Regions from separate parts of the Paraherbaspirillum soli genome, predicted to be linked through region 3. Evidence: predicted binding sites of a transcription regulator. Region 3 holds the regulator's gene; each other region holds the start of a gene.
The links. Region 3 encodes LexA, which represses DNA repair genes until DNA is damaged. Its sites were predicted from a motif close to ACTGTATNNNNATACAGT; they were not measured.

Region 1 (4,620 bases), 180 kb from region 3:
GCAGCCATACCGACGAAGAACCCGGGCCGCCGTTATAGAAAAAAGTCACCGGCCGTTTTTGCGCAGGCTGCTTGTCCGCGGTATAGGCAACGTAAAAAACGGTCGCCTCAGGCTTACCGGTCTTGGGGTCGGTCGCGGTCAGATGGCCGGCAGTTGCCGTGTAATTGATATTTTTGCCGTTGATCGTAATGCGTCGGTGGGTGACCGCGGCGTTTTCCGTCACCTGTGCCAGCGGCAACCCATCGTTCGCGCCAAAACCATATAGCGTCTTGTCGTCATACGCCTGATCGGGCGGCAACCGCACTGCTGCGATGTCACGTTGCGGCGCTTTCTGGGCCAGCGCATGATTTGCGCCGAATCCGAACATCAAAATTTGTACTGAACAGGCAACAGCAAACCGTATTTTTCGCTTCATCGACATATTGTCCTCGCGTTATATTTATCGGTACTGCTTGCAGTGAACGGTCAAATCCCACTCCGATAGCTGCCGGTATCAGCGCACTATCGCAGCAGATACGACGTCGCTTCGAAGCAAGTCGCTGACGTCGATCCGGGTCGGATCGGCCACATGCAAGATGGGGTTTTTACGGACTGAAAGGCGGTGGGGAAATGGGAAGCAAATTATTTCCGTGCATCAATATATGCAAAGAAATCGCCATAATCAAGGTGACATTTGACAGGGTTCTGTAATTTTTTTTGGCTGAGCAGAGGGATCGCCTTCCGAGCTTTGGTTTCGGAGCGCAAGATGTCGTTACGACGGAAACGCGATCTCGACATCAGGCAGATCAAGGCACTCGGCAAGGTCAATATAAAACCAGCTGCTTTTTTATAACGATGCGCCATCCTGAGATGAATATATCCGTCGCACGGAGAAGTAAAATATTTCGAGGGAGGGATATTTATTTTTTGCTGGTACGGACCTAGGAGGACCGACCTTATGACGTACGTGACGGAATCTGCATTTCTAGCAATAACAGAAAGGATGCATATCATGAAACACATTGTCTTGATTTTAATTTTAAGTGCGCTCTCATTGACTGCCGCGGCGCAAACAGCATCAGATAATCAAACCGTGGAAGTCACTGGCCCGACACTCCGAATTGACCTCCCCAGTCAGTACCATCGGATGCAGCCGGAAGAATTCTATGACTATATGCGCTCGTACGATCTTTCCAATGGCATGACACTTAACCTGTTCTACAGAGGCAGACAAATGTATGCCGAAGTGGAAGACCAGGGACGGCATGAAATTGTCTCCACCGCATCGAATGTTTTCGTCGCCTTGGACAAACAATTGAAAATGACGATAAATCTGCGCGGGGATAATGATGCGAGCGGAGAACTGCTGATGGTCGTGCCGGCCCAGCACCTTGCAAATGGCGGCGTGATCGGCGAACGACTGATGGTCGTTGCGCTTCACTAAACAATAATAATTTGGAGGCTGGTGTCGAGCTTGCGCTAGCAGCCGTTCCACAGCCTCCAGCATTTTTCAAACATCCTATATCCTTCAAACTCAATGAAAATATTGAAATTCGCTTTACTTGTATTGCTCCCGCAACTGCTTACTCAAACATCCCAAGCTGCGCAGGCAACTTGCCTTGCGTATGAACCAGCCAGTGCAGCTATTTCCGGAATGCTTCATAGGGAAACTTTCCCCGGAAGGCCCAATTATGAAAGTATTGCGCAAGGAGACGAGCCGGAAACCGGATTTTATTTAACGTTGCCGCAAGCTATTTGCACGATCGCCGACCCGGCACATCAGATGGACGGACTTGCCGCTGTGCGGGAGGTTCAGCTGGTATTGAATGAAAAACAGTACGCCGAGCTTAGGCCGTATTTGGGCCGCCTTGTGCGCTTGGACGGCAAGCTTTTTCCAGCGTCCACAGGACATCACCACGCCGACTTGTTGCTTCGCGTCGAGAACGCGCCCTCTTCGCGAGGGAAAACCAAGTAAGGAAGTCAGACCGCGATTTTACGAACAACGCCGACAACCACACCCCAGATGAGAAGATCGTCGTCCTCGCCGACGCGAATCGCGTCATATGCCGGATTCTCAGGTCGCAGTTCAATCGCGTCGTGCAAGCGGCAGAGTCGCTTCAAATTAAATTCGTTGTGGATGATCGCCACCACTATATGGCCGTGCTTCGGCCCTATCGAGCGATCGACCAAGACTTGATCACCGCTCAAGATGCCGGCGCCGCTCATGCTATCGCCCTCCACCGTGAAGTAGAGAGATGCAGCCTTGTGCCTAACCAGATATTCATTAGCGTCCAGACTGCCCTCGAAATAGTTGGCTGTCCGAGAGGGAAACCTGGCAGGAACCTTGCTTGGAAACAATAAGATAGGACAAGCGGCCGGCGCTTCAGGGGCGCGTTGCGGTGTTTGCATCAAGTTAACTGGGGCGTATGGTTGCACGCTTGCAAAGAGGCTCATGGCTGGCTTTCAAGTACTGTACATATATACAGTATATCAAAATAATTTTGCCCTCTTGTCGTTTCCTTGCTGCAATTTCACATGCTACGTAAAATCACGCATCATGCGACTAGTCGGCCAGCCGTTTTACAAGCTACGAAATGAAAGCAACATGAACAACGCTCCTTACCACGCACACATCTACTACCAACTCGACAATCGCGCTGTCGCCGAAGCCGTACACCGTCGCCTGAGCGAATTAAAAGAATCTGGAGGCATTTCCCCGATTCTTTTTGTCGGGCAGCTGCGGGATTACAAGGCGGGTCCGCATCCAATGCCCCAATTCGAAATCCATTTCACAGAAGAGCATCTGTCGGCGATTCGACCCATCATCGAGGCATCGGGACTCACGGCGCTTGTGCATCCGCTCACCGACGACGACCTCGCCGACCACACAAGTTTGGCTCAGTGGATAGGGGCATCCCTCGAACTTGATCTCACTCCGCTCGATCCTCCGGGCATGAACAAAGGCGTCGCACGTTTTGGAAAAACCGATTTCTAGAGAGCATTCCTGACATCGGCCAATTCGCGTCGACGAAGACTCAGTCACTCAGTCTGGACGGCATGAGAATTTAGTTCGGGCGTTTGTATGCGTCATTCGACAAGCAACTGGTCTTGAATGCGCTTGGCAGTAAGGACATCGTGTTGTTGGATAGTGAGAGCGTTGGCGTTTCCTCGAGTAAGAAGATTCATCGCCTGATTGTGCGGAAAGCTACGAGCGCCGAATGCCAGCCAAGCTTTCCGGACGGTCTGACCTTACCGGCAGAATCAGCGTTTGCGTGCCAGCGTCAGTCCGTCGCCGATCGGCAGCAGCGACAGGTCGATGCGTTCATCCTGATGCAGTTTGATGTTCAGCGCTTGCAAGGCGGCCGTGTCGGCGCTGGCATCAGTGCTTGCCACTTTGCCGCTCCATAATGTGTTGTCGATGGCGATCAGCCCCCCGGTGCGCAGCAACTGCAGGCAGCGTTCGTAATAGTCGTCGTAGCTGGTCTTGTCGGCATCGATGAAGGCGAAGTCATATTGGCCGGCCTCGCCCGCGGCCAGACGGGCATCGAGCGTCTCCAGCGCGGGTCTCAACTGTAGATCGATCTTGTGCCCAACATGGGCCTGCGCCCAAAATGGCTGGCCGATCTGCGTGTATTCATCGCTGATGTCGCAGGCCAGCAGCTTGCCGTCATCCGGCAGAGCCAGCGCCACCGTCAGTGCGCTGTACCCGGTGAAGACGCCTACTTCAATGGTGCGCCTTGCCCCCATCAGCTTGATCAGTAGCGCCATGAATTGACCCTGTTCGGGCGAAATCTGCATTCCCGCATACGGATGACTGCGCGTAACGTCGCGCAGGGCCGCTTGCGCCGGATGCTCGCGGATCGAATGATCCAGTACATATTGGTACAGCGTGTCGTCGAGATTGAGTGTGCGGTTAGACATACGGTTGTTCTCCTGAATAAAAATAAGTATGAGATGGACGATGCGCATGATGAGCGGTCGCCCTCACTTTGTTCAACTGCTGCACCATCGCCGATTCCGGCGTGGCTTGAACTGCTCAAGCTTCCCTTAGCGCTGCGGCCAGAAAATCGACAAACACCCTTACCTTTTGCTGCAAGTGGCGACTGCTGGGATAAAGCGCAAAGATACTACGCCGGGCCAGCTTATGTTCCGGCAGTACCTGGGTCAATTCGCCGCGTTCCAGCGCAGGTCGCGCAACGAATGAAGGCAGCGCGCCTATCCCGACTCCTGCCAGCAGCATGTCACTGAGCATCAAACTGTTATCGACCGAAAAACGTGCCGGCAACTCTATGCTGATCGCGCCCTCCGGCCCATCCAGATGCCAGCTGCCCGGATGATCTGCCAAGCGGTAGGCAAGCAAGTCGTGCTGGCGCAGGTCTTCGACACAGAGCGGCGTGCCGCGCGCCGCCAAGTAGCTCGGCGCGGCACATATGATTTGCTCCACTTCCCCCAGTCGCCGCGCTATCAGCGTCGAATTGACCAAGGTCGCGCGGATGCGCAAGGACACGTCGAAGCCCTCGGCAACAACATCCAGCAGGTGATCGTCCAGGGTCAATTCGACCGTCAGTTGCGGATACCGCGCCATGAATTGCGCCAGCACTGGCGACAGCACCTTAAGTCCGAACGATAGCGGCGCGTTGA
Region 2 (4,620 bases), on a different contig from region 3:
GGCTGATGATGATTCATAGGGTGGCGACGCAGATTGAAGGACAGGTAAACAGGTCCGGCATTTTACCGGCTTGCTCGGCGAAAATATTTTCGTATTTTTACCTTGGTAATATTGACGCCCACATTACACCCGGGTAATATCTGCGACATACTCTTATTTTGAGAAAGGTTTTTCAGATGAACCAGCACACAGAACGTCCCGTCATCGCCTTTGCCGGCCCGCACCGCATCGCTTCCGGTCAATTGGCTTTGGTAGCTTTAAAGGTAAAAGAGCTGATCGATCGCAACGAATCCGCACCCATCCTGATCTTCGACGACATCACCAGCGAACCGGTCGAAGTCGATTTTCGCGGCACCGCGGAGCAAGTGGTGCAACGACTGTCGGTCGCCGAAGCGGCAGTTGAAAAAGCCGCGCCGGAAGACGCGCAGGAACCGGCACGCGGCCCAGGCCGGCCGAAGCTGGGCGTGATCGGGCGCGAGGTCACGCTGCTGCCGCGGCATTGGGACTGGCTCAACAGCCAGCGCGGCGGCGCCTCGGTAGCCTTGCGCAAACTGGTCGAGGATGCCAAGCGGCGCAGCGACGGCCGCGACCAGATCCGCCGCGCACAGGAATACGCCTACCGCTTCATGTCGGCCATGGCCGGCAACCAGCCCGATTTTGAAGAAGCGAACCGCGCTTTTTTTGCCGGCGACCAGGCCGGATTCGAACGCTTGGTCGAGGCTTGGCCGGTCGATATTCGGGAGCATGCCAGGACCCTGGCAACGCGCAGCTTTCAGCAGCCGAGCGCCGAGTAACAGCACGCAACCAATTCAGCGGAATAAGCCATGACAAATATCCAAACAGTTCACCTTATCTATGGCCCGCTCGGTGCGGGCAAATCGACTTATGCACGAAAAATCGCAGCTGAGACAAGCGCCGTTCGTTTTTCAATCGATGAATGGATGCACACCTTATTTGGCGATGACCAGCCTGCTCAAAAGGACTCGGCGTGGATCAACTGGGCCATGACGCGTGTCACGCGTTGCGAAACGCTGATCTGGTCAAGCAGCATGCAAATCCTGACGTCAGGACGGGACGTGATCCTTGATCTTGGCTTGCTGCGTGCAACCGACCGCGATCGCCTGAGTTCCCTGGTCGAGGCAAGCGGTCATCGGGTTTTGCCCTGTTTTGTCGACGCGGATCGCAGCGTACGCCGGCAACGTGTATTGCAGAGAAACGTGGAACAGGGCGACACCTATTCGTTCGACGTGACACCAGCGATGTTTGATGCGATGGAAATGTTTTTCGAGCGGCCGACGGCAGAAGAGCTGCGCCGCTCAATCAAAACTTTGCCGTCAAATTGAACGGTGTAAGTAGTTTTGTGCCGTCCGTCACTAAGAAGATCTTGGACCAAGCCCTAAAACAAGCCCAGCTGCCCGGACGATTTCTCCCGCTCGGAAGGAACATACGGCCGCCTGAAGCGCGTCGCATCCAATCTCGCAAACGAGCCGCCGCGCTGCGCCAGCCCGCATCTGATCAGCGCTTTCTCAAACCGTTGCCGCAGCAGATCGGCCCAGATCCCCTCGCCCCGCATCCTGGTCGCAAAATCGGCGTCATATGCCGCGCCGCCGCGCATCTCGCGCACGCGGTTCATCACGCGCTTGGCGCGGTCCGGGAAATGCGCGTCAAGCCACTGCTGGAACAACGGCTCAACCTCCCACGGCAGGCGCAATACGACGTAATTGGCCAGTACCGCGCCGGCTTCGGCGGCGGCTTCGATCACCCGTTCCAGGTCGGGTTCGGTGACAAACGGGATCAATGGCGCGACGCTGACGCTGACCGGGATGCCGGCCTCGGCCAAGGTCTTGATCGTCCGCAGCCGGCGTGCCGGCGCAGCGGCGCGCGGCTCCAGCGTACGCGCGATGACCGGGTCCAGCGTGGTGAGCGTGACCGCCGCCAGCACCTGCCGCTTGCGCGCCATGCTGGCCAACAGGTCGATATCGCGTTCAATCAGCGACGATTTGGTAATCAGCGCCACCGGATGATCGCAATCATGCAGCACCTGCAAAATTTTCCGCGTCAGGCCCAGCTCACGCTCGCACGGCTGATAGGCATCGGTGTTGACGCCGAGCGCAATCGGCTCGGCCACATAGGACGGCTTGGCCAGCTCGCGCAACAGCAATTGCGGCGCATTCACCTTGGCGAAAATACGGCTCTCGAAATCCAGTCCCGGCGACAGGCCGAGGTAGCTATGCGTAGGCCGGGCGTAACAATAAATGCAGCCATGTTCGCAGCCGCGATACGGGTTCAACGACACGCGAAACGGCAAATCCGGCGAGGCATTGCGGTTCAGGATGCTCTTGGCCTGCTCTTCGGTGACGATGGTGCGCAACGGCGCCGGAGAATCGTCCTGTTCCGCCTCTACCGCCCAGCCGTCGTCAAAGTTCTCGCGCTGCTCGACTTCGTAACGCCCCTGCATGTTATTGGTCGCGCCACGCCCTTTGCGCGGAGCGACCGGGGCTTGAAAGGTTATGGGCTGGGATAGCGGGTTTGCTTGTTTGATTGACATTGGCACACCATATACTGTATGTTCATACAGTATATTAGCGTAAAAATCGGTGATAGATACATTGGAATTTCAACGGTGAGACTGATGCTTGAAGCAACGCCATGCCATCTTGCATTCCATCCCATGCTTTTTCACTTCTATCCCTTTGTTTCCGCAGATTATCGCAATAACATACCGTGCGGCAATTTTCTTCTCTACAGTAGCGGCACGCACTTATCACTGGAGCAGGCAGACCAAAATAAAACCAGCTGAAATCATTAAAAAATCCCGCATTAGGGAAGCTCTCAAAAAAATCGTTTGTAAGGGAAACTGGATGCGTTTACTTAAGATTATCGGCGGCTTGCCCCTGCTGTCCGTGATTGCCGGTTGTGTTGTCGGGCCCGCCTACCAGGCGCCGTCGCCGGCTGCTTCATCTCACGCTGTATTGCCGCAATTTCAGACCAGTCTGCCGAAGCACTCGGCACCAGATGATGGCACCGCGGACTTGACCCGGTGGTGGGGCCAATTTGACGATCCGCTGGTGGCCGAGTTGGTCGATGCGGCGCAGACCACCAGCCCTACCCTGGCCCAGGCACTGGCCCGTATCGCACAAGCACGCGCCAATGCAAGCTCTTCCCGCAGCGCACTGTATCCGTCGCTAGCCGCCAATGCCAACAGCACCCGCAGCAAATCGCCCAGTTCCGGCGCCAGCGTGGTCAGCACCAGCAGCAGCGCGAGCCTCGACGCCAGCTGGGAAATCGACCTGTTCGGCGGCAAGCGCAAGTCTGCCGATGCTGCCAATGCGCGCCTGTCGGCACGCAGCGCGGATTGGCATGGCGCACGGGTGTCGCTGGCCGCGGAAGTCGGCACCACCTTGGTCAATTACCGCGCCTGTATCGCGACGGCGGCGATGCTGGCGCAGGATTTGCAGTCGCGGGAACAAACGGCGCAGCTGACCATGCTCAAGATCAAGGCCGGCTTTACCGCGCCGGCCGACGGCGCATTGATCAATGCATCGGCTGCCGATGCGCGGCAACGGCTGATCTTGCAGCGCGCCGACTGCGACCTGGATATCAAGGCCTTGGTGGCGCTGACCGACATCGCCGAGCCGGACTTGCGCGCAAAACTCGCTGCCAACGACCGCATACCGCAGCCGCGCGGCATCATCGTCGATGCGGTGCCGGCCCAAGCCCTGACGCAGCGTCCCGACATCGCGGTGGCCGAACGCGAACTGGCGGCAGCCGGCGCCGACATCAATGTCGCGCAAGCCAATCGCTATCCGCGCGTGTCGCTGCTCGGCAGCATCGGCATCGCGGGCTTGCGATTCGACGGCCAGAACAGCCATTCAAATACCTGGTCGTTCGGGCCGTCGATCAGCCTGCCGCTGTTCGATGCCGGCCGCCGCAAGGCGGAAGTCGACCTGGCGCAAGCCCGTTATGACGAAGCCTATGCCGGCTATCAATTGCAAGTGCGCAGCGCAGTGCGTGAAATCGAGGAAGCATTGGTGCGCTTGGACGCGGCAGCCCGGCGCGAGGACGATGCGGCAGCGGCAGCCCGCGATTATGAACGCTACTACCGCGCCAACGACGACAAATACAAGGCCGGCAGCGGCAGCCTGTTTGAGCTGGAAGACGCGCGCCGCACCTCCCTGGCGGCGCAGCAAACCTTGATCAGCGTCCAGCGCGAGCACGTCGCCGCCTGGATTGCCTTGTACAAAGCATTGGGCGGCGGTTGGCGCAGCGACGCCCAGGTTGCGGCAATGCCGGCGACAGCGCCACATTCCGATCGTTCTTAAACATAGATAAGTAAAGAATATCTGTCATGAAAAAGCTATCTACCAAACAAACGGTTTCCCTCGTGCTGGTCGTCGCCGTAGGGGCTGTCGGGTTCTGGGCCACGACCGCGAATCACGCCAAGCCCGCTGAAAAAGCAGCCGCCACCAAACCCAAGGCCGCATTGACCGTGACCACCACCCAGCCACACAGCGACGACTGGCCGCTCACGCTATCGGCCAATGGCAGCATCGCGGCCTGGCAAGAAGCCGTGGTCGGCAGCGAGTTGGGCGGTTTGCTGCTGGCGGAAGTCAACGTCAA
Region 3 (4,620 bases):
GGTTTGACTGCCATGATGCTCTCCTTGAGGTTGAGAGATGGGCGTTGCAACTTTTTAATTAGACTGAGACGTGTGATGTGTAGCTAATTCGTGGTGCGAGTTACGCTGGAATGTTGCAGATTTCTTGTTCGCAAATAAAACGATAATTGTATTGCTATCGGCATAAGGCGGGATGCGACAAGCAGTGGAGGGCGTATTTATCGTCCTCCACCAGCTTAGGTCAGATGTTACTTCTTGGCAAACGGTGATAGCAGCCCAACCATTTGCGCGAAAATCTTCGGGCTGCCGGCCAGTATGTCGCCTTTGTACAAATAGTCGGAATCACCTGCAAAGGTGCCTACGATGCCACCGGCTTCGGTAATCAGGAGCGAGCCAGCGGCCACATCCCAAGGCTTCAGGCCTTTTTCAAAGAAGCCATCCAGACGACCGGCTGCGACGTAAGCCAAATCCAGAGCGGCGGCGCCCGGACGACGCAAACCGGCGCAACTTTGAGTCATGATGCGAAACATTTTCATGTATTCATCCATCACCGGACCTTCAGTCTCGCGGAATGGAAAACCTGTGCCGATCAAGGCATCGGCGATTTTGTCGCGCTTGCCGACCCGAATGCGTTTTTCATTCAGGTAGGCGCCCGAACCTTTGGTGGCGGTAAACAAGTCATTGCGGGTTGGGTCGTAAACCACAGCCTGGGTAATTTGACCGCGATGTTGTAGTGCGATCGATACGCAATATTGCGGGAAGCCGTGAATGAAATTGGTGGTGCCGTCGAGCGGATCGATGATCCAGACGTTTTCATTGTCGTCGTGCAGATTGGCCGACGCGCCGGATTCCTCAGCCAGGATTGCATGGTCCGGGTAGGCATTCTTCAACACGTCGATGATCGCAGCTTCTGCGGCTTGGTCGACCTCGGTGACAAAATCGTTGTGCTGTTTCTTGGTGACCTTCAGCAGATCGAGATCGAAAGACGCGCGCGAGATAACTGCGGCACCGCGACGGGCGGCCTTGATGGCCGTGTTGAGCATAGGATGCATAATCGGGATTTGGTTCCGTTAGAATGGCGGCACTGTCGCCTACCGGGAACAGAACCACCTATATGAATAATAATGAACGATGTGGGCATTCTTGAACAAAAGTTGCCTTTTGGTCGCTGAAGTCCACCTGATGGCGCTATTTTAAATGAACCAGACAAAAACCAATACGTCTCTTTTTAAGCGCTTGCGCTTTGTGCTGGTCGAAACCAGCAGTCCCGGCAATGTTGGCGCTGCCGCGAGAGCGATTAAAACCATGGGTTTTTCCGAACTGATATTGGTGAATCCACGTTTTCCCGATGTTTTGCAGCGTGATGAGGCAATTGCTTTCGCCAGTGGTGCGCAGGACATTCTGGCTTCGGCGCGAATTGTTGATAGCGTCGAACAAGCATTGGACGGTTGCAATTTTGCCGCGGCCTTGAGTGCTCGCTTACGTGAGTTTTCTCCGCCTCTTATTTCGCCTCGCGCTTTGGCATCGCAACTTGCCGCCGACGCGGGCCTGACCGGGGCCGTACTGTTTGGCAGTGAGCGCTATGGCTTGCCGAATGAAATCGTCGAAAAATGCAACGTGCTGATCAACATCCCGGCAAATCCCTCGTATTCATCGTTGAATCTGGCGCAGGCGGTACAGGTGCTCGCGTATGAGTGCCGGCTTGCAGCAATCGAAGAGTCGCCGCCTGAAATGGCTGGGGGCATTGGCTTTCATGGAAGTCCCGCCGGCCTGGCTGAGGTCGACGGCATGTTCGCGCATCTTGAAAAAGCGTTGGTGGAGATCGAATTCCTCGATCCCGCCAATCCGAAAAAATTGATGCCGCGCTTGAAGCGGCTATTTGCGCGAACTCAGTTGGAAGCTGAGGAGGTGAATATTTTGCGTGGCATTGCCAGTCAGATCTTGACCAAGCGGCGCCGCTTGGATAAATCCTGATGGACGAGTTGGTTGCCTGCTAACCAGGATTGTTGTGCCGGGTTAAGTCCAGCTGCGCAGTAACCCGACGGCAAGGCCTTCCAATGCAAAGTCTTCTTGCTTTGAGGTAATTATGATTGGCTCAAACTCCGGGTTTTCTGGTAATAGCTGGATAGTCGAGCCAGATTTTTGATAGCGTTTCACGGTGACGTCATCGCCCAGTCGTGCGACGACGATTTGCCCGTTTCTTGCACTGTCGGCCTTCTTTACCGCCAGCAAATCGCCGTCCAGTATGCCAGCGTCGCGCATCGACATTCCGCGTACCTTCAATAGATAATCCGGCTTGGCGCTGAAGAGCGTTGGGTCGACGTTGTAGCTGGCCTGAATATGTTCTTGCGCCAGAATCGGCGATCCGGCGGCCACGCGACCAACCAGCGGCAAACTGAGTTGCATCAAGGCTGGATGTGGTAAAGCCAATTGCGTACCGGGCCCTCGCTCGCCAACATTTTGATGCGTGTCGAGCAGACGTATGCCGCGTGAGGTGCCAGGCGAAATTTCAATTGCGCCCTTGCGTGCCAGCGCCTGTAGATGCTCTTCCGCCGCATTGGCCGAGCGAAAGCCGAGTTCGGCGGCAATTTCGGCGCGGGTAGGAGGGAAGCCGGTATTTTCGATGGCGTCCTTGATCAGATCAAGGATTTGTTGCTGGCGGGCGGTCAATTTGATCATGGCGTGGTTGCAAGCAAGAGAGAAATAGCGCCAAATAATTGGGCTGTGTATAAAGACAGTCTGTATTTTTGTACAGTATTTATGTAAATGCAAGTGAAATCGCTGGCTTGCACACGCCAAGGCGCATCAATAAAAGGCGAGGGGCTTGAAGGCGTTGAGTTTTCTCGGGTTTGCTAGTATGATTACTGGTTTTCCTCTTCCCACACTCGTCTTGACGCCGAGGTGGGCGATTTTTCAATCCGTCCAAAAGGAGCTTACATGCGTCATTATGAAATCGTATTTATCGTCCATCCAGATCAAAGCGAGCAAGTGCCTGCAATGATCGAACGCTACAAGGGCATCGTCACCACACGTGGCGGTACCATTCATCGCGTAGAAGACTGGGGTCGTCGTCAACTGGCCTACCAGATCCAGAAACTGGCTAAAGCACATTACGTCTGCCTGAATATCGAGTGCGACAGCGAAACTCTGGCTGAAATCGAAACCGGCTTCAAGTTTAATGATGCAGTTCTGCGTCATCTGACCGTCAAGCTGAAGAAGGCTGAAACAGGTCCTTCGCCAATGATGAAGGCCGTGCAGAAGGAAGATGCTGCCAAGAGCCATCGCACTGAGGCGCCAGCAGCTTAAGCAAGACTAAGCTGCCACCTGCATTCATTACGTATTCATTAAGCCTGCCTGGAGTGAGTAAGCCCAATAACGTCTTTCAATTGATTGCAGAAATTGCCGAGCGTGAGGTAATACGCTATACGCCGGCAGGTATTCCGATCGTGGCGGCAACATTGCAGCACAGGTCGGAGCCGATTGAGGCGGGGATCCAGCGCCAGATTGAATTCGAAATTTCCGCGGTTGCCGCGGGCGAAATTTCGGGAAGATTCAGTCGGGCAGAGCTGGGAGGGAAATTCTGGTTCTCGGGATTTATGGCGCGTAAGAGTCGCAACGGTAGAAGCCTGGTATTTCACATCACGGATTTCGCTGCACACGAAACTGGAAGCTCAGCTGAAAGTGCAGATTAATTATTTAGATACAGGAGCCAAAAATGGCATTCGGTAAAAAGTTCGATAAAAGCAAACTGAAAAATAAGCGTCAACAACAAAACCCGCTGTTCAAGCGTAAGAAGTTCTGCCGTTTCACCGCTGCACACGTTGCTAGCGTTGATTACAAAGACGTCGACACGCTGAAGGATTTTGTTCAGGAAAACGGCAAGATCATGCCAGCACGTCTGACCGGCACCAAGGCAATTTATCAACGTCAAGTGGACACCGCGATCAAACGCGCACGTTTCCTGGCGCTGCTGCCATACACCGATCTGCACAACGCGTAATTGACGACTTGAAATAGGAGAAAAATATGCAAGTTATTCTGTTGGAAAAAGTCGTTAATCTCGGCAATCTGGGTGAAGTTGTTCGTGTCAAAGACGGTTACGCGCGTAACTTCCTGATCCCGCAACGCATGGCACGTCGTGCTACAACGACAGCTATCGCTGAATTCGAAGCGAAACGTGCTGATCTGGAAAAGGCAGCTGCTGAAAAATTGGCTGCGGCTCAAGCGCAGGGCGAGAAGCTGAACGGCATGACCGTACAGATTTCGCAAAAGTCGGGTGTTGATGGCCGTTTGTTCGGTTCCGTCACCAACTTCGATATCGCTGAAGCGTTGACCAAGCAAGGTTTTGCGGTTGAAAAAGCACAAGTGCGTTTGCCTACCGGTCCGTTGAAGATCGTTGGCGAGCACGCTGTATCGGTTGCATTGCACACTGACGTCGTCATTGACGTCACCGTTGCTGTGATCGGCGAGCACGCTTAATTGGTGTCTAGCCAATAGTTGTTGTAGTATTGAAAAAGCCGGGTTTTCCCGGCTTTTTTATTGCCCTTTTTATTCTGGATGAGAGGGCGAAGCGGGTATAATTCGCGCCATGAAAGCATCTTCAAAAGCACCTTCAAAAGCAGCGCCTGATCCACAGCTTGA

Region 1: ACFPM8_RS08125 (LexA family protein) is a predicted target of LexA. The motif match lies at 2,449-2,466, and genes of this name have one in related genera.
Region 2: ACFPM8_RS20365 (PA0069 family radical SAM protein) is a predicted target of LexA. The motif match lies at 2,562-2,579, and genes of this name have one in related genera.

The regions. Positions count from the first base shown of each region.
Region 1 is NZ_JBHSMT010000013.1:131,477-136,096, forward strand. Features, by position in the region: gene ACFPM8_RS08110 (S10 family peptidase) at 1-367, opposite strand, end outside; gene ACFPM8_RS08115 (hypothetical protein) at 992-1,423, shown strand; gene ACFPM8_RS08120 (DUF4431 domain-containing protein) at 1,517-1,954, shown strand; gene ACFPM8_RS08125 (LexA family protein) at 1,960-2,433, opposite strand; gene ACFPM8_RS08130 (DOPA 4,5-dioxygenase family protein) at 2,585-2,974, shown strand; gene ACFPM8_RS08135 (class I SAM-dependent methyltransferase) at 3,241-3,900, opposite strand; gene ACFPM8_RS08140 (LysR family transcriptional regulator) at 4,016-4,620, opposite strand, start outside.
Region 2 is NZ_JBHSMT010000030.1:77,026-81,645, forward strand. Features, by position in the region: gene ACFPM8_RS20355 (DUF2239 family protein) at 177-794, shown strand; gene ACFPM8_RS20360 (P-loop nucleotide/nucleoside kinase family protein) at 825-1,343, shown strand; gene ACFPM8_RS20365 (PA0069 family radical SAM protein) at 1,397-2,548, opposite strand; gene ACFPM8_RS20370 (efflux transporter outer membrane subunit) at 2,862-4,322, shown strand; gene ACFPM8_RS20375 (efflux RND transporter periplasmic adaptor subunit) at 4,349-4,620, shown strand, end outside.
Region 3 is NZ_JBHSMT010000013.1:308,273-312,892, reverse strand. Features, by position in the region: gene ACFPM8_RS09000 (VOC family protein) at 1-14, opposite strand, end outside; gene ACFPM8_RS08995 (inositol monophosphatase family protein) at 228-1,031, opposite strand; gene ACFPM8_RS08990 (RNA methyltransferase) at 1,177-1,953, shown strand; gene lexA (transcriptional repressor LexA) at 1,996-2,658, opposite strand; gene rpsF (30S ribosomal protein S6) at 2,917-3,285, shown strand; gene priB (primosomal replication protein N) at 3,339-3,671, shown strand; gene rpsR (30S ribosomal protein S18) at 3,695-3,979, shown strand; gene rplI (50S ribosomal protein L9) at 4,006-4,458, shown strand; gene ACFPM8_RS08960 (replicative DNA helicase) at 4,559-4,620, shown strand, end outside.